4 regions of the Kitasatospora sp. NPDC058048 genome follow, and region 1 is predicted to be linked to each of the others. Evidence: riboswitches for the same ligand, from Rfam matches in the RefSeq annotation. Region 1 holds a riboswitch; each other region holds the start of a gene.
The links. A riboswitch is a leader RNA that binds a small molecule or an ion and turns the genes downstream of it on or off. The one in region 1 is predicted to bind cobalamin.
Positions count from the first base shown of each region.

Region 2: it holds a riboswitch for cobalamin, as region 1 does, so the genes downstream of both, ACFVVA_RS04985 (cobalamin biosynthesis protein) here and ACFVVA_RS17230 (prenyltransferase/squalene oxidase repeat-containing protein) in region 1, are expected to answer to the same signal.
Region 3: it holds a riboswitch for cobalamin, as region 1 does, so the genes downstream of both, ACFVVA_RS22555 (HoxN/HupN/NixA family nickel/cobalt transporter) here and ACFVVA_RS17230 (prenyltransferase/squalene oxidase repeat-containing protein) in region 1, are expected to answer to the same signal.
Region 4: it holds a riboswitch for cobalamin, as region 1 does, so the genes downstream of both, metE (5-methyltetrahydropteroyltriglutamate--homocysteine S-methyltransferase) here and ACFVVA_RS17230 (prenyltransferase/squalene oxidase repeat-containing protein) in region 1, are expected to answer to the same signal.

Region 1 covers NZ_JBHVRT010000014.1:148,935-156,067, reverse strand. The annotation lists gene ACFVVA_RS17245 (ABC transporter ATP-binding protein) at 1-196, opposite strand, end outside; gene ACFVVA_RS17240 (CbiQ family ECF transporter T component) at 193-1,344, opposite strand; gene ACFVVA_RS17235 (hypothetical protein) at 1,431-2,540, opposite strand; gene ACFVVA_RS17230 (prenyltransferase/squalene oxidase repeat-containing protein) at 2,537-5,359, opposite strand; cobalamin riboswitch at 5,540-5,681, opposite strand; cobalamin riboswitch at 5,765-5,842, shown strand; gene ACFVVA_RS17225 (hypothetical protein) at 6,043-7,133, shown strand, end outside.
Region 2 covers NZ_JBHVRT010000003.1:266,248-273,380, forward strand. The annotation lists gene cobO (cob(I)yrinic acid a,c-diamide adenosyltransferase) at 1-263, opposite strand, end outside; gene ACFVVA_RS04975 (putative cobaltochelatase) at 270-2,405, opposite strand; gene ACFVVA_RS04980 (cobyric acid synthase) at 2,560-4,098, opposite strand; gene ACFVVA_RS04985 (cobalamin biosynthesis protein) at 4,095-5,087, opposite strand; cobalamin riboswitch at 5,195-5,327, opposite strand; gene ACFVVA_RS04990 (alpha/beta hydrolase) at 5,696-6,802, shown strand.
Region 3 covers NZ_JBHVRT010000021.1:63,324-70,456, reverse strand. The annotation lists gene ACFVVA_RS22580 (hypothetical protein) at 1-181, opposite strand, end outside; gene ACFVVA_RS22575 (thioesterase family protein) at 315-1,139, opposite strand; gene nusB (transcription antitermination factor NusB) at 1,282-1,719, opposite strand; gene efp (elongation factor P) at 1,724-2,287, opposite strand; gene ACFVVA_RS22560 (M24 family metallopeptidase) at 2,365-3,471, opposite strand; gene ACFVVA_RS22555 (HoxN/HupN/NixA family nickel/cobalt transporter) at 3,882-4,997, opposite strand; cobalamin riboswitch at 5,028-5,241, opposite strand; gene ACFVVA_RS22550 (metalloregulator ArsR/SmtB family transcription factor) at 5,324-5,707, shown strand; gene ACFVVA_RS22545 (hypothetical protein) at 5,766-7,133, shown strand, end outside.
Region 4 covers NZ_JBHVRT010000005.1:120,435-127,567, reverse strand. The annotation lists gene ACFVVA_RS07355 (MarR family transcriptional regulator) at 1-153, shown strand, start outside; gene cobF (precorrin-6A synthase (deacetylating)) at 288-1,058, opposite strand; cobalamin riboswitch at 1,193-1,436, shown strand; gene metE (5-methyltetrahydropteroyltriglutamate--homocysteine S-methyltransferase) at 1,592-3,907, shown strand; gene ACFVVA_RS07340 (SDR family oxidoreductase) at 3,996-4,850, opposite strand; gene ACFVVA_RS07335 (MarR family winged helix-turn-helix transcriptional regulator) at 4,920-5,339, shown strand; gene ACFVVA_RS07330 (ABC transporter substrate-binding protein) at 5,499-6,458, opposite strand; gene ACFVVA_RS07325 (iron ABC transporter permease) at 6,549-7,133, shown strand, end outside.

The sequences.
Region 1 (7,133 bases):
TGACCCGGCCGCGCAGGGTGCCGCCGGTGAAGTGCGGCACGAGGCCGTTGACGGCGCCGAGCAGGGTCGACTTGCCGGCGCCGGTGCGGCCGACCACCAGGCAGAGCTCGCCCTCCGGGATGTGCAGGTCGACGTCGCGCAGGACGGGCGTGGTCTCGCCGTCGTACACCACGCCGACCCGGTCGAATCGGATCACGTGCTCACCTCGGAGGTCGTGCGGTCGGTGCGGGTGCTGCTGGTTCCGCCGGTCCTGCCGGGAACACCAGCGGCTACCGGCGTCCGGCCGGGCGGCGGTGAGACGATCCCGGCCGCGCCCGCCACAAGCAGGGCGAGCACCGGGACGAGCGGCAGCGTCGGCCAGGTCAGCGGGTACAGGGAAGGGTTGAGGTCGGTGGCGTCGTAGCCGACGGTGGCGAACAGCAGCACGGCGGCGGTCACCCCGCAGCCGGCCACGCCCCACTCGGCGGCCCGCCAGCGGTCCGGCCGGTAGGTGGTGCGCCGGACGCGCCGCCCGCCGAGCAGCAGGCCGGCCACGCAGAGCACGGCACCCGCGAGGAAGGCGGGCAGACCGAGCGCGGCCGGGGCCGTTCCGTCCAGCAGCCCGTACACCCCGGCACACAGGCCGCACATGCCGAGCAGCATCAGCGCGCCGGTGAGCCGGCGGGAGCGGCGCGAGGCGGTGCCGGAACGCCCGTAGCCGCGCGAGTCCATCGCGGCCGCGAGGCTGAGCGAACGCTCCAGCGCGTCCTCCAGGACCGGCACCACGATGCTGCGCAGGGCGCGCACGCCCTTGCGCTGCCCCGCGCGCAACCGCCGTGCCCGGGCGACGCGTTGGACGCTCTGCACCAGCTGGGGCGCGACACTGAGCGACACCGTCACCGCGACGCCCAGCTCGTACAGCGCACCGGGCAGGACCCGCAGGGCCCGCTTGGGGTTCGCGAGGGTGTTGGCGGCGCCGATGCAGCAGATCAGGCAGGCCAGCCGCAGCCCGTCGAAGGCCGCGGAGAGCGTGGCCTCCAGCGAGACCGGGCCGCCGATCCGGATGCCCGCGTACCAGTCGGGGGTGGGAATGTGCGGCAGGGAGAAGAGCAGGTGGTCGTGCGGGGTGATCCCGGTGGCGAAGACGCACCGGAAGACCACCCGGATCGCCACCACCGTCAGGGCCAGCCACAGGTAGTAGGTGAATCCGCGCGCCCACGGGGCGTCGCTGCGGCGGGCGGTGACCACGTAGCCGAGCACGGCGAGGACGAGCAGGAGCAGCAGCGGGTTGGTGGTGCGGCTGGCCGCCGTCGCCAGGGCGAGTGCCCAGGCCCACCAGGCCAGCGGGTGGAGGTTGCGCGGGATGCGCCGGCCCCCCGTGACCCGCCCGGGGGCGGTGGGTGGGGTGACGGGCGGCGTGACAGCGTGCTTGTCAAGCGTGGTCAACCGGATCACTCGGCCTGTCGCCGGCGGCGGCGCGCCGTGATCACGGTCACCACGCCCAGGACCACGACGAGGACGGAGCCCACCACCGCGGGGAGCATCGAGCCGGAGTCGTGCGGAGCGTCGGCGACGGGGTTGGCGTCCACCACCCCGCCGGGTACGGCGGGGGTGGGCGTCGGCGCGGCCGCGGCGGGCTGCTCCGTCGGCTGGTCGCTCGGGGTGTCGGTCGGCGCTGCGGTGGGTGTATCGACCGGTACCGGTGTCGCGGGTACCGGCGTCGGCTCGGGCGCGCCCGGCGGGGTGATGCCGTCCTCGGGGGTGACGGCGGTGCCGGGGGGCGTGCCGGGCGCGGGCGGACGGGCGCCGCCCGCCGGGGGCTTGGTGGGAGCCGGGGCCCGTCCGGTCCCGGAGCCACCGGTCGTGCCGGTGGCTCCGCCGGAGCCGCTGCCGGAACCATTGCCGCCGGTCGTCCCGGCACCACCACTTGTCGACCCGCTGCCGGAACCGCCCGAGGCACCGCCGGTGCCGCCCGCAGTGCCCTGGCCCGGGTCGGCCGGCTGCCCACCGGGGCTGGAGTTGTGCGCCCGGACACTGTCGGGCGAGAAGGTCGGACGCCCCTCGGTGCCCTCGATGTCGGTGCCGCCGAAGATCCACAGGTCGACGCTGCCGGGCTTCGGCTGGTAGCTCATCGCGCCCAACTGGCTGTACGACCAGGTGTTCTGGCCCGGGTCGGCGTGCCAGTACGACCAGTACGCGGTGGCCGGGGGCGTCAGGACGCACTTCTCCTGGTCGGGGGTCGGGTACTGCTTGCCGCCCTGGAAGCCGCTGTAGCCGATGCGGCAGATGAAGGCCGGGCCGTCGTGCCCGGTGCCGGTGGTCTTCCAGCCTCCCTGGTTCAGCAGGGCGTACCCGGTGGTCGGCGTGGTGCCGCAGGAGCGCAGCAGCGGTCCGCCCCACGTGCCGAAGTCCACGGCGAGCACGACGCCGGAGGTGGTGGTGCACTGGTCCATCGGCAACGGCGCCGCGGACGCCGGGGCGGTGCCCACGGCGACGCCGCCGAACGCGACAGCCAGGGTCGTGGCCGCTGCGCCCAGCAGCCGGCCGAAGCGCCGGATCACCGGTGACGCCCCGGGCCGGAGGCGGTACGACGGCGGGCGGCCAGGACGGCCGCAGCGCCGAGCACGGTCAGCAGACCGGCGGCCCCCGTCAGTGCGAGTGCTTCGCTCCCCGTGGCCGCGAGGCCGCCGGTACCGGACCGCCCGGCACCGGCGGAGGCGCCACCGCCGACCGGGCCACCGGCGAGCGGGTCACCGACGGGCGGGGCGTCGGACGGACGGGTGGTCGAGCCGTCACCGGGATTGGACGCGACGGAGGTGGGGGACGTCGTCGCCGTCTGCGTGCCGGTGCCCGTCGGGGTCGGCGTACCGGTCGCGGTCGCGGTGCCCGTGGGAGTGCCGGTCGGCGTCCCGGTGGGAGTCGGCGTCGGCGTGCCTCCGAGGTTGCGGGACAGCGTGCCGAAGGGGATTCCGGTGGCACCGCCCAGCACCTGCGTGGACGCCCGGACGTCCGAGCCCTGCTGTCCCCCGGAGGCGACGTTGAACCCGCCGTCGCCGTTCTGCTGCCCGGCGAGGAAGTCGAGCGCCCTGGCGATCTGCCCGCCGTAGGCGGCCTTGCGCAGCGTCATGCCCTGGACGGCCAGCGCGGCCGAGTTGGTCGAGTCGCCGGCCGCGCCGGGGAAGCCGCCGTCGGGCAGCTGCCGCGAGGCGAGCCAGCCGAGCCCCTTGTCGACCGCCTGGGCGGCCTCGTCCCCGGGGACGAGGGCGAAGGCCATGACGGCCATCGCCGTGCTGTCCACGTCGGCATCGCCGGTGGCGGGGATCAGGCTCGGCCAGGAGCCGTCCGGGTGCTGGAGGCCTCTCAGGTAGGCGATCGCAGGGGCGGCGTTGGCGGCGTCCCCGGCCCGGAGCTGGGCCATGACGGCGAGCGCCTGGGAGAACACCGAGGTCGCGTAGACGTAGTTGCCCGGGGCGGCGCAGCCGGTGTTCGCGTCGGCCTTGGTGCACACCATCGCGGCGAGGGCGGCGATCAGGTCGTGACCGCCGAAGGCGCGCGGGTCGCGGCCGACCACCTCGGCGAGCAGCGCCTCCTTGCCGATCGACCCACCGCCGGCGTACTCGGTACCGATGGCCGTCCAGTCGTTGACGGTGCGCTCGCTCGCGTCCTTGCCCTGCTGGTCCAGGAAGTCGACGATCCGGCGCAGCGCCGCGTCATCGGTGCCGGTCGCGGCGAGGGCGTAGGCCCCGTCGATGGTCAGGCCGAAGTCGGCGAAGGCCGGGAAGCCCTCGTAGTAGTGGCCGTCGATCAGCCGGGCCGGGTCGGTGAGGTAGGCGCTGCCCTTGGCCGCGTCCGGCTTTCGCCCGGCAGGCGTGGTCGGGGGCGTGGTGGCCGGCGTGGTGGTCGGCGGAATGGTGGCGCCGTCCGGGTTGTGCCGGACGCTGGTGAGGTCGGTGCCCGTCAGGGCCAGGATCGCCTGTTCGGTGGCTGCGGCGTCCGGGTCGGTGGTCGACGCGTCCGGGCCGAAGCCGCCGTCCTTGTTCTGGCGGGCGGCGAGCCAGGCGGTGGCTGCGGCCCGGCAGGCGCCCTGGCCGCTGGCCTGGAAGGCCTGGGCGGCGCTCGCGGTGCTGGTGGTGTCGCCGGGGGCGCCGACGTAGGGCAGGAGGGAGCCGTCCGGCTGCTGGCTCGCCGCCAGCTGGTCGGCGGCCTTCCTCGCCGCCGCCTCGTACCCGGGGGCGGTCCGCAGGGCGAGGACGGCGACGGCGGTGGTGAGCGGGTCCGACTCGCAGTGCTCACCCGCGACGATCATCGAGCCGGCCATGCCGCCGTCGGCGCACTGGAGGGCGGTGAAGCGGGCGAGCGCCGGCGCGGGCGGGGTGACGCCGGCGCGCTGGAGCGCGATGACGCCGAGGGACTGGACCCAGGGCGAGGCCGCGCCGAGGAAGTCCCCGGCAGCGGTGCAGTTGCCGTTCTCCCCGGCTGCGGTGCAGACGTGGTCGGTGAGCGCGGCGATCAGGTCCCGCCCGCCGAAGGTGCGCGGGTCGCGGCCGGTGCTCTCGGCGACGAGGGCCAGCAGCGCAGCGGCCCGCGTGTCGGGCGTGCCGGTGGGGCCGGCGGGGTGGAGGAACGCGTCGGTGTGGTCGGCGAGGAAGCCGACGACCTTCCGCAGCGCCGGGTCCTGCGTGCCCGCGGCGGCGAGCGCGATGGCGGTGAGAGCGGTCCGGGGGTAGTCCGGCCCCGGGGCGGCCCAGTTCTCCATGTGGTCGCCGCCGACCAGTTGTCCGGCCAGCCAGGCCGCGGCCGGGTCGCCGGTGGCACTGGGACCGGTCGGGCTCGCGGACGGCGAAGGGGTCGCGGAGGGCGAAGGGGTCACGGAGGGCGAGGCACCGCCGTTCCTGGCCCGCACCGAGTCCGGGGTGAAGCTCGGCGCCCCGCTGGTGCCCCCGATGTCGGTGCCGCCGTACACCCAGGCCTCGACCTCGCCGGGCTTGGGCTGCTGCGTGCCGGCGCCGAACCGGCTGTAGGACCAGGTCTGTTGGCCGGGTGCGGCGATCCAGTACGACCAGTACGCGGTGGCCTGCGGGGTGTTGACGCACGGCTCCTCGGCCGGAGTCGGGTACTGGGCACCGCCGTTGAAGGTCCCGGTGCCGAGTCGGCAGATGAAGGCGGGCCCGTCGTGCTCGGTTCCGGTCGTGGTGAATCCCGCGTTGTGAAGCAGGTTCATGCCCGTCGTGGGGTGGGCGTCACAGCCCCGGACGACCCCGCCGCCCCAGTGGCTGAAGTCGACGGCGACGATCGCGCCCGTCGTCGCCGTGCACTGCTCGATCGGATCGGCTGCCGCGGAGCCGGGGTGGCCCAGCAGGACGGTTCCTCCCGCGGCCACCGCGACGGCCGTGGTGACCAGAAGCGAGCCCAGTTCTCTGCTTCTGTGACGCGTAGGACTGCTGCTGACCCTCACCGGCGACTCCCCGATCGGTCGTCGGGGTCCCACGACGCAGCCGACGGCTCTCCCCGGTACGGGGGGCCGTCGCGACCGCGTCGTAGTCCACGACGACGCATGCACTCATGAACAAGGCCCCGGCGCAGGCATTCCGGCTCACCGGCCCTTGCGGGCGGGTCTACGGTTGCGGGTCAGCGCCGGAATCGGACCGGCTTCCCCTGACTGCCGAGGATTAAAAAGCGGTTCATCACACCATGTGCTCGGAGTCGTCGTCAACGAGTCGTCATGTCGCTTTCGCCACCTCGTAGATCCGTTCACGGGTGCGGTAACGTCCGCGGTGGCCGAGCGGGGGAATCCGGTGCGAATCCGGAGCTGACGCGCAGCGGTGTGGGGCGGTGGTTGCACCGGCCCCGAGCCCGAATGCCCGCGCGGTCGTGCAGCACCAGCACCAGCCAGCCCACGCGATCCGGGCGGCCGCCGCCCCGTACCGCCGCGCTCCTGGAACGAGTGCGCTGGGTCCCGGGGCAGGACCGGCGCGCCCGTCACCCCAAGGAGCCCGTTCCGTGTCCGTTCCCGCGCACTCGCGCTTCGTCTCCTCACGTCTCGCTTCCGCGGCGACCGTCTCGATGGCCGCCGGCGCCCTCCTGATGTCGGCCGTCCCTGCGCACGCCACCGCCTCGCCGAGCCAGATAGCCACCTCCAGGAGCACCGGCGTCACGTACCTCAAGTCCCTCCAGGCCGCCGACGGCAGCTACGTCACCGGCGGCGGGCTCTCCAACGAGTGGGCCTTCGGCGCGCTCGCCGCCGCCGGCACCGCCGCGGCCGATGTCACCCCTGGCGGTGACACGAGCAAGAACGCGCGCCTGGTCTACCGCAACCAGCTCGCCGCGAACAGCTGGCCGAGCGCCTCGCCGGTCGTCACCGACTACGAGCGCGGCATCCTCAACTCCTACGCGGCCGGCATCGACCCCGCGCGGATCGGCCCGGCCCGCAACCTCGTGGCCGACCTCGCCGCCTACTGGCAGACCGCCGAACCCGGCTACTACGGCCCGTCCGCGAACTTCAACGGGACCGTCTTCGGCCTGCTCGCCCTCGGCGGCGCCAAGACCCGGAGCGGCGGCCAACGCGTCCCGCAGGCCCTGCTGAACGCCTCGGTCGCGGCCGTGCGCGCCAACCAGCACAACGACGGCGGCTGGAACTACAGCAAGGCCGCCGGCGACCCGACGGCTCTCGCCCAGGGCAGCGACATCGACATGACCGGTGCCGCCATGGCCTCCCTGTGTGCCGGCGGCGTCCCGAACACCGACGCCGCGGTCGTGGCCGCGAAGAACTTCCTCAAGGGCAAGCTCGCCTCCTCCGGCGCCTTCAACGCCATGTTCGGCGTCAACACCGACTCCAACGGCTGGGCCGTGTCCGGCCTCAACGCCTGCGGCATCAACCCCCAGGGCACCGACTTCACCAGCGGTACCGGCAAGACCCCGCTCGACTTCCTCATCGCCCAGCAGTTCAAGCCCGGCGGCGGCTTCAAGTACCTGCCCACCGACACCTCCCCGTCCCCCTACGCCTCCGTCGACGGCCTGCGCGCCGTCGCCGGCGCCGGGTTCACCGCCACCCCGCCGACACCGACCACCTCGGGCGAGCCCGTCTGGGCCGCCACCGGCGACTTCACCGCGGGTACGGCCGCGAAGCTCGCCCTGGTCGTCGACGACGGCACCAG
Region 2 (7,133 bases), on a different contig from region 1:
TTGTGCCAGTCGACGGTGCCGCCCTCGCCGGAGGCGCCGAGCACGCGAAGCGCGTTCTCCTCGCCGACCTTCCACTTGGCGGACTTCACGAACTGGAACACCCCGACCGGCCAGCCCTGGTTCCAGGCCCGCAGCGCCATGCCGAACGCGGCCGTGGACTTGCCCTTGCCGGGGCCGGTGTGCACGGCGGTGATCGGCAGTGTGCGGCGCTGACGGGTCGTCAGGCCGTCGTCGGGAACGCTCTCGGGGACACCCTTGGGCATGTCGGCTCAGGCCGCCTTTCGCATCGCGGTGGTTGCACGGTTCGCAGAACGGTTGTCGGACCGGCTCTCGCGGACGAGCGAGGCCACGCCCTCGGCGCGCAACTCGTCCAGGCCGACGGCGGTGCCGCCGAGCAGCCCGGCCAGGGTGCGGGCCAGGCCCAGGCGGACCGGGCCGGACTCGCAGTCCAGCACCACGCTTGCCGTGCCCTGCGCCGCGAACAGCGCGGCCGCGCGGTGCGAGCGGGCGAGCGCGTCCCGCCCGCCGGTGGCCCGGCCGTCGGTCACCACGACCAGCAGCGGGCGCCGGCTCGGGTCGCGCAGCCGCTCGACCCGCAGCACCTCGTGCGCGCGCAGCAGGCCGGCGGCCAGCGGGGTCCGCCCGCCGGTGGGCAGCGACTCCAGCCGGGCCGCGCCGACCTCCACCGAGGAGGTGGGCGGCAGCGCCAGCTCGGCACCCGCGCCCCGGAAGGTGATCATGCCGATCTTGTCGCGGCGCTGGTAGGCGTCCATCAGCAGCGACAGCACCGCGCCCTTGACGGTGGTCATCCGCTGCCGGGCGGCCATCGACCCGGAGGCGTCCACCACGAACAGCACCAGGTTGGACTCCCGCCCCTGGCGCACCTGTTCGCGGAAGTCGTCCTTGTGCACCACCAGCGCCCGCCCGCTGCGCCCGCGCGCCGCCTGGTGCGGCGCGGCGGCCTGGAGGGTCGCGGTCAGGTGCAGCCGGCCGAGTGCGCCCTGCGGGCGGCGGGCGCGGATGGTGTGCCCGCCGGTGGTCTCGGCGGGGGAGCGGCGGCCCTGGGCGCCGTGCCCGGTGCCCTTGACGGTGAACAGCTGCGTCCGGTACGGGTCCCCGGCCGCGACCGGAGCCGACTCCCGTGCGGGGGAGGGGTGTTGGGCGGGTACGGGCTGCTGCGCGGGCGCCTCGGGGCCCTCGGGGGAGGGTGCCTCGGGGGCCGACGGCTCGGGAGCGGACCCCTCGGGGCCGCCGTCGGACGGCTCGGGCGCGCCGCCGCCGTCGGGGCCGCCCCCGTCCGGGCCGCCCTCCGGCCCGTCGCCGTCGCCGTCGCCGTCCGGTCCGTCGCCGTCCGGGCCGGATCCGTCGCCCTCGGGCTCCGGCTCCTCCTGCTGCGCGTGCTCCTCCAGCGTCCGCTCCAGCTGCTCCTCGTCCAGCCCCGGCGCGTCGAAGGGGTTGCGGCGGCGCCGGTGCGGCAGCGCCAGCTGCGCCGCCTTGCGGACGTCCTCCTCCTGCACCTCGGTGCGCCCGTCCCAGGCCGCCAGTGCGACGGCCGTGCGGGCCATCACGATGTCAGCGCGCAGCCCGTCCACCTCGAACGCGGCGCACACGGCGGTGATCTGACGCAGCGCCACATCGGTCAGCTCGACCTTGGGCAGCAACTCCCGCGCCGCGACGATGCGTTCGGCGAGAGCCCGCTCCTCCTCGGCGAACCGCTCGGCGAAGCCGGCCGGGTCCGCGTCGTAGGCGAGCCGGCGGCGGACCACCTCGGCACGCTCGGCCGGATCCCGGGTGGCGGCGATCTCGACGGTCAGGCCGAACCGGTCGAGCAGCTGCGGCCGCAGCTCGCCCTCCTCCGGGTTCATCGTGCCCACCAGCAGGAACCGGGCCGCATGGCGCACCGAAACGCCCTCGCGCTCGACGTAGGAGCGGCCCATCGCGGCGGCGTCCAGCAGCAGGTCCACCACGTGGTCCTGGAGCAGGTTCACCTCGTCGATGTAGAGCACGCCGCGGTGCGCCCTGGCGAGCAGCCCGGGCTCGTACGCCTTGACGCCCTCGGCCAGCGCCCGCTCCAGGTCGAGCGAGCCGACGATCCGGTCCTCGGCCACGCCGACCGGCAACTCGACCAGCTGGGCCGGCCGTTCGGAAGCGGGCGGGGAGACGTGCGGCCCGTCCGGGCACTGCGGGTCGGGCGCGGCCGGGTCGCAGGCGAAGCGGCAGTCGTCCACGGTGGCGATGGACGGCAGCAGGCCGGCCAGCGCGCGCACCATGGTCGACTTCGCGGTGCCCTTCTCGCCGCGCACCAGCACGCCGCCCACGGCCGGGGAGACCGCGTTCAGCAGCAGCCCGAGCCGCAGGTCGGCCATGCCGACGATCGCGGTGAACGGATAGCGGACGTCACTCATGCCGTACCCCACTCCTGTCGTGCCCGGTCCCGCGGCACTGTCCGGTCCTGTGATCCTGCCCGGCTCGGTGATCCTGCCCGGTTGCGTGACCCTGCCTGGTCCCGTGATCCTGCTCGGCTCTGCTGCCGTACCCGGCACTGCCGCCGTACCCGGCTCATGCGTCACTCCCAGGGGCCCCGGGCGGGACGAACGGCAGCGATCCGGCCGCCGGCACCCCGCCCTCGATCAGCTTCCACAGCGCGTCGGTGTCGGCGTGCTCCTCGATCAGGTCGCCCAGCCGGTCCAGCCGGGCCTCGCGTGCCGCGGCGAAGGAGGTGTCCGGGGCCGGGACGAACGCCCGGCCCGACAGCGCGGCGACCTCGCGCAGGAGTTCGCGGCGGAACCCGTCGTTCTCCAGCGCGCCGTGCCAGGTCGTGCCCCAGACCGGGCCCACCCGGCAGCCGTCCAGACTCCGTCCCCGGCCGTCGGAGACGAACGTGTCCCCGCCCTCGACGGTGACCACCCCGTGGTGGATCTCGTAGCCCTCCACCCGCTGCCCGAACGCCTCGCCGACCGGCCTCGCCAGCACCTTCTCGGCGCCGAACCGCACCTGCGTCGGCAGCAGGCCGAGGCCCTCGACGGCCCCCGCCTTCGACTCGACCTCGTCCACGATCGAGCGCGCCAGCATCTGGTAGCCGCCGCAGACCCCGAGGACCGGCAGCCCGGCCGCCGCCCGCGCCCGCAGCGCCGGCTCCAGACCGCGCTCGCGCAGCCAGGCGAGGTCGGCGACGGTGGCCCGGGTCCCGGGCAGCACCACCAGGTCGGCGTCGGCCAGCTCCTCCGGGCGGGTCGCCCAGCGCACCAGCACGCCCGGCTCCTGCGCGAGCGCGTCCATGTCGGTGAAGTTGGACAGCCGCGGGAAGCGCACCACGGCCACCCGCAGCACGTCCGCGCCGTACGGCCCGGGCCCGTCCGCCCGGTCCACCACCGTCGACAGGTCCAGCGAGTCCTCGGCGTCCAGCCAGAGCCCGGGCAGCATCGGCAGCGTGCCCAGCACCGGACGGCCGGTCAGCCCGTGCAGCATCTCCAGCCCGGGCGCGAGCAGCCGCGCGTCACCGCGGAACTTGTTGACGAACCAGCCGGCCACGTGCCGCTGGTCCTCCGCCGACAGCAGCGCCAGCGTCCCGTACATCGCCGCGAAGACCCCGCCGCGGTCGATGTCCCCGACCACCACCACCGGCAGGGCGGCGGCCGTCGCCAGGCCCATGTTGGCGATGTCGCGGTCGCGCAGGTTGATCTCGGCGGGCGAGCCCGCGCCCTCGCAGACCACCACGTCGTAGCGGCCGCGCAGGTCCGCCAGGCACTCCAGGGCACGCTCCAGCAGGACGGGCTTGCGCTCGCGGTAGTCCAGCGCGCCCACCTCCGCCACCGGCCTGCCGAGCAGCACCACCTGGCTGCGGCCGTCCGCGCCCGGCTTGAGCAGCACCGGGTTCATCGCCGCCTCCGGCTCCACCCGGGCGGCCTGCGCCTGCATCGCCTGGGCGCGGCCGATCTCGGCACCGTCGGCGGTGACGAAGGAGTTGAGCGACATGTTCTGCGCCTTGAACGGCGCGACCCGCACGCCCTGGCGGACGAGCCAACGGCAGATCCCGGCCGTCACCACGCTCTTGCCCGCGTCCGAGGTCGTCCCCGCGACCAGCAGCGCCTTGCTCATGCCCGTCCCCTCTTCCTCAGCAGCATCCGCAGCAGGACGTGCCCCGCGACCGTCGTACCCAGCGCCAGTGCGCCCACCCGCCGGGAGAGCGCACAGGCGCGCTCGATGTCGTCCACCGTCACCGGCCGCAGCTCCGCACCCAGCACGGGCCGGTGCTCCACCCGCTCGCCGTACCGCAGCGCCCCGCCCAGCCGTACGCCCACCGCGCCGGCGAACGCCGCCTCGGCCTGGCCCGCGTTCGGGCTCGGGTGCGCGGAGCCGTCGCGCCGCCAGACCCGCCAGGCCGTACGGGGCTCGGGCGCGGCGGCCACCGTCAGCAGCGCCGTCAGCCGGGCGCCCGGCCAGCCCGCCAGGTCGTCCAGCCGGGCCGAGGCCCAGCCGAACCGGGCGTAGCGCGGCGAGCGGTGACCCACCATCGCGTCCAGGGTGTTCACGGCGCGGAAGGCCAGCAGGCCGGGCGTGCCGGCCAGGGCGCCCCAGGTCAGCGCGTTCACCACGGCGTCGGCGGTGTTCTCGGCCACCGACTCGACCACCGCCCGGGCGATCTGCTGGCCGTCCAGCGCGCTCGGGTCCCGCCCGCACAGGTGCGGCAGCCGCTCCCGGGCGGCCGCGAGGTCGCCCGCGGCCAGCGAGCGGCCGATGGTGCGCGCCTCCCGGGTCAGCGAGGTGCCGCCGAGCACCGTCCAGGTCGCGGCCGCCGCCAGCACCGCCCGGCCCAGCGGACGCCGGCCCACCGTACGGTCCAGGGCGAGCGCGCCCGCCGCGACCGCGCCCACGCACAGCGCCGTGTAGCCGGCCCCCGCGCCGCGGTCGTCGCGCCACAGCCGACGCTCCAGGCGGGTCGCGGCGCTGCCGAAGACAGCCACCGGATGGCCCCGGCGGGGGTCGGCGAAGCGGGCGTCGGCGGCATGGCCCGCGACGGCGCCGAGCGCGAACGCGGCGGCGCGGGCCAGCGGGCGCGGCGAGGAGGAGGGCCCGAGCGGGGTCATCGGGGGCACGGCGGAGGGCAGCTCGGAGTCCGGTGGGGCGGGGCAGCCTGCATCGCGTGCGTGTCCTCACTCAGGGTCCGCGCCCTGGATCGACGTGACGGGGGCGAGAGTCTCCTGGCTTCCGGGTCGAACGCACCCCCGGAGCCTTCCAGCGGCCGTCGACGGCCGCCGTGGCGATGTTCCGAGCGTGCTCCCCGGTGACAGTGGCGGGACCGCGCCGGAATTCCACCGGCTTCCTCTCCATGCCTCCGTTTGGCCCCAGGATCCCATCACGGGCCCGAACCGGGAGTCAACCGAGGTCACGGAGGGGTTGGTCACACGCGGACGCCGCCGACGCGCCGGGGGATCGCCCGGCGCGGGGCCGCCCTCCACCGGGAACACCACGTCCCTCCCACCGGGAACACCACCTCCCCTCCCACCGGGGCACCGCCGGCTCCGCCGCCGCCCCGCCCCACCATCCTCATTGCCCGCTTCCGACACCTCCTCGGCGCCGCCGGGCCGCCGCCCGGGTGACCCGGACGGCCCAGCCCGGTGGCCGGGCGGACGGAGCGCCGGTGAACTGGTGCCCGAACACCGTCCGGTCCGTGAGCAACAGAGCGGGGAGCGAAATGCGTTGGGGAACCGCCGCCGTCGTGGCGGCCGCCGCGGTCGGGGCCGCCGTGCTGGTGATCGGCCGTCGGGCCTCCGAGCGGACGGTCCGTCCGGTGGCCGCCGTCCCGGAGTCCGGGCCGGTCCTGGTCCGCGGCCTCGCCCCCGGCCGGGTCACCTTCACCCGCGGCCCCGAGAGCCTGCGCCCCGGCCGCTGGGCGGTCGAGTGGGCGGACGGTGGGCACGCGGTCGTCGAGGAGGTCCTGCACAGCGACGAGCGGGGCGTCACCCGCCGGCTGCTTCGCGCCGACCGGGGCACGCTCACCCCCGGCACCGAGGTCCGCTTCACCCCCCGGGTCCTCCTCGGCGACCCCACCGAGGCACTCGGCCTCCCCTTCACCGACACCACCGCCGACGGCGAACTCGGCGCCCTTCCCGCCTGGCGGCTCGACGGCAAGCGCGGCACCTGGGTGATCCTGGTGCACGGCCCCGAGGCCGACCGCCAGCAGACCCTCCCGGTGCTCCCCGTCCTCGACCGGCTCGGCCTGCCCACCCTCGCCGTCACCTACCGCGGCGACCAGGGCGCCCCCGCCTCCCCGGACGGGCTCAGCCACTTCGGCGAGACCGAGTGGCGCGACATCGAGGCGGCGGTACGGCTGGCGCTCGACAGCGGCGCGGGCAAGGTGATCCTCTACGGCTGGTCCGTCGGCGCGACCACGGCCCTCCAGACCGCGGCCCGCACCGCCTGGCCGCACGCCGTCAGCGGCCTCATCCTCGACTCGCCGGTGCTCGACCTCCCGGTCTCCGCCCGCCGGGACGCCGCCCGGGCCGGCTTCCAGGGCGTCGCCGCCGAGCTCGGGGCGCTGGCCGCGGAGGGCCGCACCGGCGTCGACCTCGCCGACTTCGCCCGCATCGCCGAGGGCACCGACCTGCGGGTGCCCACCCTTCTCCTGCACAGCCCCGAGGACCGGATCGCGCCCTTCGGCACCGCCGAGAAGCTGGCCGCCGCCCGTCGCGACGTGGTGAGCCTCCAGGCCTTCCCCGGTGCCGACCACGCCACCCTCTGGAACACCGCTCCCGACCGGTACACCGAACTGCTCCGCCGCTGGCTCACGCCGCTGCTGTAGGGCGCCGCCGGCGGGTCCTGCCGGCACGTCTCCCGGACGTGCCGCGGCCGGTGCTCCGCTTCCGCCCCCGCGGATCGGAACGCGGCCCCACCGTCGAGGTCCGGGTCGACCCGTCGACCCGTCGACCCGTCGAGCCGATCCGTCCGATCCGTCCGATCCGTCCGATCCGATCCGTCCGATTCGTCCGGCGGGATCCGCGAGGCCCGCAAGACCCACCGGCCGCGCCCTCGCCCCCCTCCTCGTGCGGGCGTTTCCGGCCGGGCCGCGCCGGTTTTTCCGGCGCGCTTCCCCCCTGCCCACGAATGAACGTTTCCCCCATTCCGCCGTAGGC
Region 3 (7,133 bases), on a different contig from region 1:
GGGCGTCGGAGATCCCCCAGGCGCGGGCCCGGGCGAAGTCCGCGGCGTTGGTCAGCACCCCGATGACAAAAGCCTGCTCGGCGCCGCCGGCCCGCTGTGGCCGGTGCGACGCCCGCACCGCGGGCCGCGAGCCGCCGGCGGTGCAGTCGGAGTTACGGCGGGCGCGACCCTTTTGACTCATCGGTGGCTCCTGGCTTCGGGGGTTGACGGTCCGCGGCACGCTCGCCGCTGACCGTCTTCCTCCCCATCCGCGCGCGCCGCACACGTACGGCGTGTCACAGGAATGTAACCACCGGTAATGCGGGGCCGCCGGGTCAGGGGCGGGGCGCCCGGGCCAGCTGGCGGGACTGCGCGACCAGGCGGCCGGACTCGTCCCAGACCTCCGCGTCCTCCTCGAAGTAGCCGCCGGCCAGGTTGCGGGTCGCGTGGGTGACCCGCAGCCAGCCGGGCACGGGCCTGGCGCGCAGGTGGACGGTCAGCTCGATGGTGGGCGCCCAGCCCGGCATGCCGAGGTCGAAGGTGACCGGCGGCAGCGCGTCGGCGACCAGCAGGAGCAGCAGCGGGTCGGGCTCGCGGCCGTCGGCGAGCCGGAACCAGCCCTGGATCCGCCCGTTGCCGGAGGGCTGCCCGAGCGCCCAGCCGATGGTGGCCGGGTCCAGCCGCAGGTCGAACCGCTCCAGCAGGGCGGCCTGGGCGATCAGCTCCTTGGGCGCGTGCTCGACGCCGATGCACTGGTCCGGCGGCGGCAGCTGCGGCGGCCGCGCGCTGGTGCGCACCTCGCCGTCGGCGGTGGCGAGGTCGCCGTGGCTGGCCACCACCCGCAGCCGCTCGACGCCGTCCTGGCTGAGCGAGGCGGTGCCGGTGGACAGGCCGCGGCCGGTGCGCAGCACCTCGGTGCGGACGGTGGCCGGGCCGGGGGTGGAGGCGGACAGGTAGTAACCACTGATCGACACCGGGTCCGGGTGGGTGCCGTGCTCCAGCGACAGCGCGTGTCCGGCCACCGCGAGCAGCAGTCCGCCGTTCACCCCGCCGCCGATCTGCCAGCCGGCGCCGAGCTCGGCGTCGTAGCGGCCGGCCTCCTCGGGGTGCCTGGTCAGGGCGATGCCCTGGTCGAACTCGCTGCGGATCGCGGTGGTCATCTGGGGGGACCTGCCCTTCACGCGTGGTTCCGGACGTCAAGTTACTGACAAGTAGGTCCCCACCCTACGCCGACCGGGTGAAACGCGGAACGGCCGCCGGACACCTGTTCGGGTCCGACGGCCGTCCGCGAGGTCCACCCGCCTACCGGCGGATGCTCGGCTTCAGCTCGAGGAAGCGGGCGAGCATGCCGTTGACGAAGGCCGGGGAGTCGTCCGTGGAGAACTCCTTGGCGATCTCGACGGCCTCGTCCAGGACGACGGCGTCCGGGACGCCGTCCTCCCAGATCAGCTCGTAGGCACCGAGCCGCAGGACGTTGCGGTCCACGATCGGCATCCGGTCGAGCGACCAGCCGACGGAGTACTGCTCGATCAGGTCGTCGATGCGACGAGCGTGCTGGACGTACCCCTCGATGAGCTCCATGGTGTACTCACCGACCTGCGGGGTGCCCTCGTCGGGCCTGGGCTCGCGGGCGCGGGCCACCCAGTCGGCGAGGACCTGCTGCGGGTCGACCCCGCGGTGGTCGGCCTCGAAGAGGATCTGGAAGGCCCTGGTGCGGGCCTTGCTGCGTGCGGCCGACACGGACTTACTTCACCCGGCCGAGGTAGCTGCCGTCGCGGGTGTCGACCTTGACCTTCTCACCCTTGGTGACGAAGAGCGGCACCTGGATCTCGGCGCCGGTCTCCAGGGTGGCCGGCTTGGTGCCACCGGTGGAGCGGTCGCCCTGGACGCCCGGCTCGGTCTCGGCGATGGTCAGCTCGACCGCGGCCGGGAGCTCGATGTAGAGGACCGAGCCCTCGTTCTGCGCGACGAGGGCCTCGAAGCCCTCCAGCAGGTACTTGGCGGCGTCGCCGACGACCGACGGCTCGATGGTCAGCTGGTCGTAGGTGTCCATGTCCATGAACACGAAGTTCTCGCCGTCCTTGTACGAGAACTGCATGCCGCGCTTGTCGACGTTGGCGGTCTCGACCTTGGTGCCCGCGTTGAAGGTCTTGTCGACGACCTTGCCGGTCAGGACCTCCTTGAGCTTGGTACGCACGAAGGCCGGGCCCTTGCCGGGCTTGACGTGCTGGAACTCGACGACGGACCAGAGCTTGCCGCCCTCCAGCTTGAGGACCATGCCGTTCTTGAGATCGTTCGTGGAAGCCACGGGCGCACTAACTCCTGTATAGCTGTCAAGGAACCAAGGGATTGCGTCCTGCCTCCCACGGCCCCGGGGGGCCGCGGTCACAGGGCGAGGAGCTCCTTGGTGGTGATGGTGAGCAGCTCGGGCCCGCCCTCTTCGAGGGGGCGCACGACGAGCGTGTCCTCGATCCGGACGCCGCCCCTGCCCGGGAGGTGGACCCCCGGACCGACGGTGACCGGCACGCGGCTGTCCAGTTTACCCATGTCCGACGGACCGAGGCGCGGCGCCTCCCGGATCTCCAGCCCGACGCCGTGGCCCACCGGGTGCGGGGAGGCCTCGGTGTGGCCGGCCGCCTCCAGGACCTGCCGGGCGGCCCGGTCGGGCACGCACTGCTCCACGCCCGGTCCGAGCGCCTCCCGCCCGGCCCGCTGGGCCCGGAAGACCAGCCGGTGCAGCTCCACCTGCCAGGGCGCGGGGGCCGCGCCGATCACGAAGGTGCGGGCGGTGGAGACGCCGTAGCCGCGGTACTGGGCGCCCATCACGACGGTCAGAAAGTCCCCCTCCTCCACCCGGCGGTCGGTGGGCTGGTGGGCGGCCTGGCCGGAGTGGCTGCCGGTGCCGACCGAGACCGGGAAGGCGGCCCGGTCGGCGCCGTGGTCGATCATCCGGCGCTCCAGCTCCATCGCCAGGTGCCGCTCGGTGCGGCCGACCAGGATCGACTCCAGCAGCTCGCCCAGCGCCTGGTCGGCGATCTCGGCGGCGATCCGCAGGTCGGCGATCTCGTGCTCGTCCTTGACCACCCGCAGCCGCTCGACCGTCTGGCCGAGGTCCACCAGCCGGGCCCCTTCGCTCAGGCCGCCCACCGCCCGGTGCCGGGTGACGGTCAGGTCGTGCTCCTCCACCGCCAGTCCCGACACCCCGGACCGCGCGGCGACGGCCGCGACGGCCAGCGCGGAGTCCGCCCCGGCCGCCACCGGGAGCCGGGTGACGTCCGGGGCGATCAGGTGCTCCCCGGTGTCGTCCGGCGGCAGGTCGTCCGGCAGCGCGAGCAGCGCCCGCTCCCTGGTCAGCAGCAGGCTCGCCCCGCAGGGCGCGCAGCCCGTCAGGTACCGCACGTTCGCCGCGCGGGTGATCAGCGCCGCATCGGCCCCGGCCGCACTGCAGTGCTCCCTCACCCGCTCCCGCCGCCCCGCGTACGCATCCGCCATGCGTCGAGCCTACGAACCCCCGGCCCGAAGCGCCCGCCGAGCACCCCCGGCAGAACCCCCAATACCCCTTGCACGCCCCCCTGCGCGACCGCGGCACCGTCCCCTCGGACCCGCGCCCCGCCCCCCACGCAGCGTGCCGCCCACCGCCCACCGCCCACGCAGCGTGCCGCCGAGGGGCCCCGCACCCCCCGGCGGCCCCTCGGACCCCGACCGGTCGCTACGCTCCGTCACGAATATGTCACTGCCGGTCCTGTGCGAGTACGACCCGGTCGCCCGGCCGGCACGTCGACTTCCGCGAGGAGCGCCGACCCGGGGCGCACCCGGCCCCCGGAACGCGAACGGCGCCTCCCCGCCGCGGGGAGGCGCCGTTCCGGCGTGCGCGGGCAGGCCGCTGCTCGCGGCCGGGTGGCTCAGGAGCCCTCGGGCGTCCAGCGCTTCTCGACCCCGGCGAGCTTCCAGTACCCGATCGCGATCGCCCAGACGACCACGAACAGCCCGGCGATGGCGTAGCCGACGTTGTCCAGCGAGATGTCGGCGATGAAGCCGGTGACCGGGTCGGTCAGATCGAGCTTCTCGTGCAGCACCCCGACCAGCTCGATGGTGCCGATGACGAAGGCCACCGCGATCGACAGACCGGTGATGGTCAGGTTGTAGTACACCTTCCGTACCGGGTTGGCGAAGGCCCACTGGTACGCGAAGTTCATGAACGTCCCGTCCAGGGTGTCGAACAGGCTCATCCCGGCCGCGAACAGCAGCGGCAGGCAGACGATCGCGTACCAGGGCAGCCCGGAGGCGGCGCCCGAGCCGGCCATCACCATCAGGGTGACCTCGGTCGCGGTGTCGAAGCCCAGCCCCAGCACCATGCCCACCGGGAACATCTGCCCGGGCCGGGTGATCGAACGGGTCGCCCGGTTCAGCACCCGGGCCATGAAGCCGCGCGAGTCGAGGTGCGCCTCCAGCTCCTTCTCGTCGAACTTTCCGGCCCGCATCGAGCGGAACACCCTGAGGATGCCGAGCAGCGCCGCCAGGTTGAGCGCGCCGATCAGGTAGAGGAACACGCCGGAGGTGGTCGTCCCGATCACGCCGAGCCACTTGTGGGTGGTCGACTCGTCGTCCATCAGGGTGTTCGCCAGCTGCGCGCCGCCCGCCACCAGGGCAGCCATCACCACCACCATCGAGGAGTGCCCGAGGGCGAACCAGAAGCCCACCGAGACCGGGCGCTTGCCGTCCGCCATCAGCTTGCGGGTGGTGTTGTCGATCACCGCGATGTGGTCGGCGTCGAAGGCGTGCCGCATCCCGAGGGTGTACGCGGTGATACCCAGGCCCACCCCGAAGACCTGGGTACCGACCGCGTACTTCTCGGGTGCGACCAGGAAGATCAGCGTGCCGAAGGCCACCACGTGCATGGCCACGATCACCGCCATCAGCCCGGCGGTACGGACGGTGTCCTCGCGCCGCCACTGGAAGCTGGGCAGCGCGGACGGGGCCGGTTCGGCCCCGGCGGCAACGGTTTCGGGCAGGGTCATCTGCGGATCACGCTCCAGCACCTCGTGGAAAACCTCGTGAGATGCCGTGGCCGGTCTCCTGGCTGACGGGACGCCCGTACCCGCCTTCCCAAGCGCGCGAGGCGCCCAGTGGCTCCATGGGTACGGACGACGTTCCTCCGCGGACGGAGGAACGACCCGATCACAGTGGCGAGGGCCGCTCCGGGCTGGGACCCCTGAGGGTCCGTCACCGGTCTTCCCGAGCACCACGGCGGGGAACACCGTAGGGGCCACGCCCCGACCCGTGCAAGGTTGCGCACCTGCGCAGGTGTCCAGGATCACAGACCGCCGCCTGCGAGAATGTCCGCATGCATCTCGTACCGGCCGACCGCGCGGGCCACCGCACCATCGACGGGCACCGGGTCTGCGAGGCCATCGCCGCGATCGGCGACCCGGCCCACGTCCGGTCCTGGGCCGAGCGGTTCTCCCTGCTCGCCGACCCCGGCCGGCTCGCCCTGCTGCTCGCCCTCCACCGGGCCGGGCCGCTCGCCGTCACCGACCTCGCGGTCGCCACCGGCATGCGCGACCCCGCCGTCTCCCAGGCCCTGCGGCTGCTCCGCACGGCCGGCGTGGTCACCGGCGACCGGGACGGACGCGTGGTGCGCTACCAGCTCGTGGACGAGGCCATGCGCCCCCTCCTCGACGAGTGCGCCGCCGGCGAACACCACGAGCCCACCGCGGCCACGGGCTGACCCACTGGCCCGGCCCCGGAACCGCGCCGCGGCCGGAGCGGATGAGTACGATCATGACGTGCCGTCCCGCCCCCACGCCTGGCCCGCCGACCGGTGGAACACCCGACCGGTCGGGGCCCGCGTGCTGGCGGTCGCCCGCACCCTCACCTCGGCCACCCGGGTCCTGGACGTCCTGACCCTGCTGAACCCGGACGGCATCGAGCGGTACTTCACCGTCAACCCCGGCTCCGCCTTCGCCGACCGCGCCCTGGACGAGTACCTGCACGGCCTGCCCGGCTTCACCGTGCTGGACTGGGAGGACGCCGTCAGCCGCCGCTTCGACCTGGCCGTCGCCTGCGCCGTCCACTCCTCCATGCACCGGCTGGACGCCCGCCTCGTCGTCCTCCCGCACGGCGTCGGCTACAACCGGCTGGTCACCGAGTCCACCGGCGACACGGTCACCGCCGCCGGCCTGTCCCGCAACGAACTCACCCACCGCGGACGGGTGTTCGTGGACGTCCTCGGCCTCTCCCACCCCGAGCAGCTGGACCGGCTGCGGGTCTCCTGCCCCGAGGCGCTGGACGTCGCCCGGGTGGTCGGCGACCCCTGCTTCGACCGGATGCTCGGCAGCCGGCGCTCCCGCGACGGCTACCGCGCCGCGCTCGGTGCCACCGGCGGCCGACGGCTCGTCGTCGTCAGCTCCACCTGGAGCGAGCACTCCTTGTTCGGCCGCCGCCCGGACCTCCCCCGGCGGCTGGTCCGCCGGCTCCCCGCCGACGAGTACACGGTGGCCGTCGTCCTGCACCCCAACGTGTGGAGCCGCCACGACCCCGAGGCGCTGCTCGACGACGCCCGCCGGATGGGCCTGCGCCTGATCCCGCCCCACCAGGGCTGGCAGGCCGCGCTCGTCGCCGCCGACTGCGTGATCGGCGACCACGGCTCGGTCACCGTCTACGGCGCCGCCCTGAACCACCGCACCCTGCTCGTCGCCACCGGCGCCGCCGAACTCGACCCCCGCTCCCCCGGCTACGCCTTCGGCCAGGCAGCGCCCGTCCTCGACCCGGACGGGGACCTCGCCGCCCAGGTCGAACAGGCCCTCGCCCGGGACCCGGCCGACCTGAGCGCGATCACCGACCGCTCGCTCGCCCACCGCGGCGAATCCGCCCGGCTGCTGCGCCCGCTGCTGCACTCCTTCCTGGCCGGGCTGGACGAGCCCGGGGACGAACCGGCCCTGCCGCCCTACCCCAGGCCGGCCCCGTGCCCCGGCACCGTCGACCGGCCCACCGCGTACGACGTCGAGGGCCGGAGCGAGGGCACCGAGGTCGGCCTGCGGCGCTACCCCTTCGACCCGCACGAGCACGCCCCGCGCGGCTTCCACGCCCTCACCGACGAGCACCCGGGCGACGCCCTGCGCTACACCGCCGAGGTCCTGGCCCGCACCGAGGTG
Region 4 (7,133 bases), on a different contig from region 1:
CGGCGCTCCAAGCTGGTCCACCTCACCGAGGAGGGCGAGGCGAAGGCCGCGCTCGCCACCGGGATCCTCGCCACGCCGCCGGACGCGCTGCTCGCGCTGCCGCCGGAGGACCTCCGCGCGCTCGACCGGGTGGTGGCGAAGCTCCTGGACTGAGGCCGCCGCCCGATGCGGCGGGCCGTGACAGGCCGGTGCTCCGGCGAGGACGCCGGGCGGGACTTCTCCGCCATCATCACCATGCTGAGGGAGAGCGGCGCGTGAGTGCGCGCCGACCGCGTGCCGGCCGTCCGTCAGGCGTCGGAGCCGCCGTCCGAGCGTCGCAGCAGGTAGGTGTCCATGATCCAGCCCTTGCGCTCCCGGGCCCGCTCACGCAGCTCGCGGATGCGCGGGGCGGCCTCGGCGAGCGGACCGGAGACGAGCACCTCGTCGGGGGTGCCGAGGTAGGCGCCGTAGTGGATCTCCAGCCCCTCGGGGTCGATCCCGGCGAAGGCGGCCCGGCCGTCGAGCATCACCACCACGTCGTCCACCCCCTCGGGGAACCCCTCGGCGAGGCGGCGGCCGGTGGTGATCTGCACCGGCCGGCCGACCCGCGTCAGCGTGGTGCGGTGCCGGGCGGCGAGCGCGGAGACGCTGCTGATGCCCGGGATCACCTCGTACGCGAAGGGCACGCCGCCCCGGTTCGACACGTCGTCCACCACGGCGATGACGCTGTCGTAGAGGGCGGGGTCGCCCCAGACCAGGAAGGCGCCGTTCTCGCCCGGGCCGAGGTGCTCGGCGACCAGCCGTTCGACCAGATCGGCGCGGCGGACGCGCCAGTCGTCCACGGCGGCCGCGTACGCCGGGGTGGCGCGGTCCCGTTCGGCGTCCGGCGCCGCGACCACGCGGTGCCCGGGCCGTCCGTGGTCGGCCAGCATCCGGCGGCGCAGCCCGATCAGGTCCTGCCGTTCCTCGCTCTTGTCGAGGATGAAGAAGACGTCGGTGCGACCGATCGCCTTGACCGCCTGCAGGGTGAGGTGGTCGGGGTCGCCCGCGCCGATGCCGATGACGAAGATGTGCCGCATGGGAGCCATTCTGCCGCCCGCTCCCGGGTGCGCCGCCCGCTCCCGGGTGCGCCGCCCGGGAGCGGGCGCGGAGCCCGCGTCTCAGCACGCGGACGCCTTGCGAGATTTCCGCCTCGACGCCGACGGTTTGCCCCTAAGCTGGCGGTGCAGCTGGTTCGCCCTGTCCGCCAGGCAGGGTGTCGTAAGAGGGAACCCGGTGACGCCTTTCAACTGGCCAGTCCGGGACTGCCCCGCAGCGGTGAGTGGGAACGACCGCCGTCATACGCACTGGACCCGGGACGGGTCTGGGAAGCGACGGCCAGTAGGTGTCCGCCCCGGTTTCGGCCGAGGTGGGTGTGCCCGCGAGTCCGAAGACCTGCCACTGCCCGTGCGCGAGCGTTCGCGCCCGGCCATCCGGTGACCTCGTGGGCGGGTCGGCGACCATATCGGGCGGAGCCGCGCACGGGTGCGGTCGTCGGTCCGGTCCGTCATCCCTTCGCGTCCTCGTGCCGTCACCGGGCACTTGAGGATCCAGACTCGCGAAGGAGAGTCCCTTGACCACGAAGTCCGCAGCCGCGGCGAGCGTCGCCACCGCCCACGGCTACCCCCGCCAGGGCCGGGGCCGTGAATTGAAGAAGGCGATCGAGGGGTACTGGAACGGCGCGGTAGCGGCCGAGGCGCTGCTGGCGACCGCCGCCGACCTGCGTCGGACGAACTGGCAGCAGCTCGCCGACTCCGGCGTCGAAGAGGTGCCGACCGGCGACTTCTCGCTCTACGACCACGTGCTGGACACCACCGTGGCGGTCGGTGCGATCCCGCCGCGGCACCGGGAGGCGGTCGACACCGACCCGCTGGACGGGTACTTCGCGATGGCGCGCGGCAACCAGGACGTCGCCCCGTTGGAGATGACCAAGTGGTTCGACACCAACTACCACTACCTGGTGCCGGAGTTGGGCCCGGACACGGTGTTCGCCGCGAACCCGGCCAAGGCGGTCGGCGAGCTGCGCGAGGCGCTGCTGCTCGGCCACGCCGCCCGGCCGGTGCTGGTCGGCCCGGTGACCTACCTGCTGCTCGCCAAGCCGGCGCCCGGGGTGACCGCCGACTTCCAGCCGATCACCCTGCTGGACCGGCTGCTGCCCGTCTACGCCCGGCTGCTGGCCGAGTTGCGTGCCGCCGGCGCCGCGTGGGTGCAGCTGGACGAGCCCGCGCTGGTGCAGGACCGCACCCCGGCCGAGCTGAACGCGGCCGCCCGCGCCTACCGCGAGCTGGGCGGTCTCACCGAGCGGCCCAAGCTGCTGGTCGCGAGCTACTTCGACCGGCTCGGCGAGGCGCTGCCGGTGCTGGCCAAGGCCCCGGTCGAGGGCCTGGCGCTGGACTTCACCGGCCCGGCCGCCGCCAACCTGGAGGACCTCGCCGCCGCCGGCGGCCTGCCCGGCAAGCGGCTGGTGGCGGGGGTGATCGACGGGCGCAACATCTGGATCAACGACCTGGAGAAGTCGCTGGCGACCCTGGCGACCCTGCTGGGCCTCGCCGGCACCGTCGACGTGGCGCCGTCCTGCTCGCTGCTGCATGTGCCGATCGACGCCGCCGCGGAGCGCGACATCGACCCGCAGATCGCCCGCTGGCTGGCCTTCGCCCGGCAGAAGGCCGGCGAGGCGGCACTGCTCGCCCGGGGCCTGCGCGAGGGCACCGGCGCGATCACCGCCGAGCTCGCCGCCAACCGCGCCGGCCTCGCCTCCCGCGCCAACTCCCCGATCACCCGCGACCCGGCGGTGCGCGCCCGCGCCGCCGCCGTCACCGTCGACGACACCCGGCGCGCCCAGCCCTACCCCGTACGGGCCGAGGCCCAGCACGCCCGGCTCGGGCTGCCGCTGCTGCCGACCACCACCATCGGCTCCTTCCCGCAGACCACCGAACTGCGCACCGCCCGCGCCGATCTGACGGCAGGTCGGATCGACGCCCCGGCCTACCGGGAGCGGATGGAGGCGGAGGTCCGCGAGGTCGTCGCCTACCAGGAGAAAGCCGGGCTGGACGTCCTGGTGCACGGCGAGCCCGAGCGCAATGACATGGTCCAGTACTTCGCCGAGCAGCTCACCGGCTACCTCGCCACCCGGCACGGCTGGGTCCAGTCGTACGGCACCCGGTACGTGCGCCCGCCGGTGCTGGCCGGGGACATCTCCCGTCCGCATCCGATGACCACCGACTGGTTCGGCTACGCGCAGGGCCTGACCGACCGCCCGGTCAAGGGCATGCTGACCGGCCCGGTCACCATGCTCGCCTGGTCCTTCGTCCGCGACGACCAGCCGCTCGCCGACACCGCCCGGCAGGTGGCCCTCGCCCTGCGCGAGGAGGTCGTCGACCTGGAGGCGGTCGGCGCCGCCGTCGTGCAGGTCGACGAGCCGGCGCTGCGCGAGACCCTCCCGCTGCGGGCCGCCGCCCGCCCGGCGTACCTGGCGTGGGCCACCGAGGCCTTCCGCCTCGCCACCTCCGGTGTCCGCGCGGACACCCAGATCCACACCCACATGTGCTACGCCGAGTTCGGCGCGATCATGACGGCGATCGACGAACTCGACGCGGACGTGATCTCGTTGGAGGCCACCCGTTCCCACATGGAGGTGGCCGGCGAGCTGGCCGGGGCGGGCTATCCGCGCGAGGTCGGCCCCGGCGTCTGGGACATCCACTCCCCGCGCGTCCCCAGCACCGACGAGGCCGTCTCGTTGTTGCGCGCGGGCCTGGCGGCGATCCCGGCGGAGCGGCTCTGGGTCAATCCGGACTGCGGGCTGAAGACCCGCGGCTGGCCGGAGACCCGGGCCTCGCTGGAGAGCCTGGTCGCCGCGGCCCGCCTGCTGCGCGAGGAACTCGCCGGCTGACGGCGGCCGGGGTGGGCGCGGCAGCCTTGCCGCGCCCACCCCGGTCCCGGCCATCGTGCCGCTCGCGGGCCTCCTGCCCGGTGATCGGCTAGGCGACCCAGCCGGAGGTGAGGCCCTGGACGGCCGAGCCGTCGAGGTCCTTGAGCTTGACCCCGGCGAAGGCCCGGGCGGCGTCGGAGGTGAGCATCCGGAAGGCGGGTCGTTCGGCGGCGAGCAGGTCGAGGATCCCGGCGGCCACGTCCTCGGGCGCCTGGGCGTTGGCGAAGGCGCCGCGGGTGCGGTCCAGGTAGGCGGCCAGGGCCGGGGCGTACGGCCCGGCCTGTTCGGTCGCGTCGTCCGTCAGGCCCACGTTGCCGACGAACTCGCTGGCCACCGCGCCCGGCTCGACGACGCTGACGGACACACCGGCGGTGGCCGCGACCGGGGCGAGGGACTCCATGTAGCCCTCGACCGCGAACTTGGCGGCGCAGTAGGCCTCGTTGAAGGGCTGGCCGACCACGCCGCCGACGCTGGTCACGGTCAGCACGCGGCCCTTGCTCGCCCGCAGCAGGGGCAGGGCGGCCTTCGTGACGTGCAGCACCCCGAAGAAGTTGACCTCCATGACGGCGCGGACGTCGTCGACGCTCTCCTGCTCCAGGGTGCCGATGTGGCCGGCGCCGGCGTTGTTGACCAGCGCGTCCAGCCGGTCGACGCCGGCCAGGCAGGCTTCGACCGACGCGGGGTCGGTGACGTCGAGCGTCCGGAGGTCGACGGTGACCCCGGCTTCCTCGGCGGCCGCCAGCAGCGGGCCGGCCTTGGCGGTGTTGCGCATGGTGGCGATGACGTGCCAGCCGGCGCGGGCGGCGGCGGCGACGGCGGTGGCCAGGCCGATGCCGGAGGAGGTGCCGGTGATCAGGACGGTCCGGTCGCTCATCTCGCTGGACTCCCAGTGCTTATGGATCATAACCAATATGATTCATAACTATGTGGGCTGACATTTCACTTTGTCAAGCACCTGGATAGTCTGGTGGTCATGTCCCACCCATCGGATGACCTCACCCAGGAGATCGTCGGACTCTTCGCGGCCGTCAACCGCCGCTACGGCCGGGAGTCCGAGGCGGCCGCGGCGGCCCACGACCTGACCGCGCTGCAGGCCAAGGCGCTGCTCGCCGCCGAGGTTCCGGTCCCGACGCGCCGGATCGCCGAGCGGCTGCACGCGGAGCCGTCCAATGTGACGGTGATCGTCGACCGCCTGGAGTCCCGCGGCCTGGTCGAGCGCAGCGTCGACCCCGCCGACCGTCGCGTCAAGCACGTCGCCGCCACCGCCGCCGGCCGCGAGGTCGCCGCGGATCTGCGCGCCCGCATGCCCTTCGCCGGCGACCCGCTGGCCCGGCTCGACACCGAGCAGCGCGGGTCGCTGCGCGAACTCCTGCGGCTGGTCCTGGAGGCATGACGGCGGACCCCCGGGCAGCTGCCCGGGGGTCCGTTGTCCACAACGCGTCGCCGCCGGCCCGCGCCGCCGGTGGGAACCGCCGGAAGGGCCGTCACCGCATTCGCTGCGACGGCGGCCCTTCGGAATGCTCGGGGGGGGGTAATTCCCCGGCCGGGGCGGCTACTTCGCGCCGAAGGCCTTCTCGATGTCCTCGACGACCTTCTCCGCCGCGATCGGGCCGGAGCTGCTGCTCCACACCTGGCCGTCGACGCCCATGAGCTGGTTGGTGCCGACGGCCTTGAGGCGGGTGAACGCCTCCTGCTTGCGGGCGGTCTCCAGGGCCTTCTCGCCCTCGGCGTTCAGGGTGGCGACGAACACCCGGTCGGCGTCGGCCTTGTTGAGGTTCTCCAGGGACAGCGGGTCCGAGTGGGGCTGGGCGCCCAGGCCGTCGGCGATCGGCATGGTGCCGGCGCCGGCCTTCTTCAGCAGGTCGCCGGGCATGTTGGTGGTGTTCATCACGATCGGCCCGTTGGGCATCCAGCGCATCACGACGGCGCTGCCGGTCCTGCCCTCGCCGGCCTTGGCGGCGCGCTTGTCCAGCGCGTCCAGCTTGGCGGTCAGGTCGTCCTTGCGGCCGAGGGCGTCGCCGTACACGGCGAGCACCGAGCGCCAGTCGCCGGCCTTGGGGACGATGGTCGGCGCCACCGCGGAGAGCTTCTCGTACTGGGACTTCTCGATGCCCGAGGAGGCCAGGATGAGGTCGGGGCCGGCCTTGAGGATGGCCTCGATGTTGGGCTCCTTGACTGTGGCGACCAGCGGGACGGCGTCGGCCTTCAGGTAGGCGGGGGCGGTGGTGCCGCCGCGGCTGGCGCTGGTGCCCACCGGGGTGACGCCGAGCGAGAGGGCGGTGTCCAGCGAGGTGTCGTTGAGGGCGACGACCTTCTTGGCCTCGGCCGGGACCTCCACGGCGCCGAAGGCGGTGTCGATGCTGCGCTTGCCGCCCTTGGCGGCGGTGGAGGAGGAGTCGGAGCCACCCGCGGAGCTGCCGGAACCCGAGGAGCCGCACGCGGTCAGGCCCAGGGCGAGGGCGCCGACGACGGCCGTTCCGAGCAGGGTCTTGGTAAAGCGGGTGCCAAGCATGGGTGTTCTCCGAGGAATGGTAGTTTACGGACGAACCGTTTTTCTGAGGTTAGCCTAACCATACGTAAGGCCCTGACGGGGAGGCCCGGTGTGACATTCCGATCACTCCTGCTGCGCGGACTGCTGCCCGCCGGCGCGATACTGCTGCTCGCCGTGCTGGCGAGCCTGCTGCTCGGCGCGGGAGACGTGGGGCCGTCACGGGCGTTCGCCACCCTGCTCGGTGACGGCGACTCCGACTCCCGGTTCACCGTCTTCCACCTGCGCGTCCCGCGGACCGCCGTGGCCCTCGCGGTCGGGCTCGCGCTCGGCGTGGCCGGCACCGTGCTGCAGGCCGCCGCCCGCAACCCGCTGGCCGAGCCCGGCCTGCTCGGCGTCAGCACCGGCGCCTCCTTCGCCGTCGTGATCGCGATCGTGCTCGGCGCCAGCGCCGCGAGCGTCGGCCCGTACGTCGCCGTGCTGGGCGCCGCCGCCGGCTGCCTGCTGGCGCTCGGCGCGGCCCGGCTGCGCGGCGCCGGCGACGACCCCGTCCGCCTGGTGCTCGCCGGCGCGGCGCTGAGCGGACTGATGAACGCCGGCTCCTCCGTCCTGCTGCTGTCCGACGCCCGGGCCGCCGACGAGATCCGGTTCTGGACCATCGGCTCGGTCGCCGGCCGCGGCACCGACCAACTGCTGGCC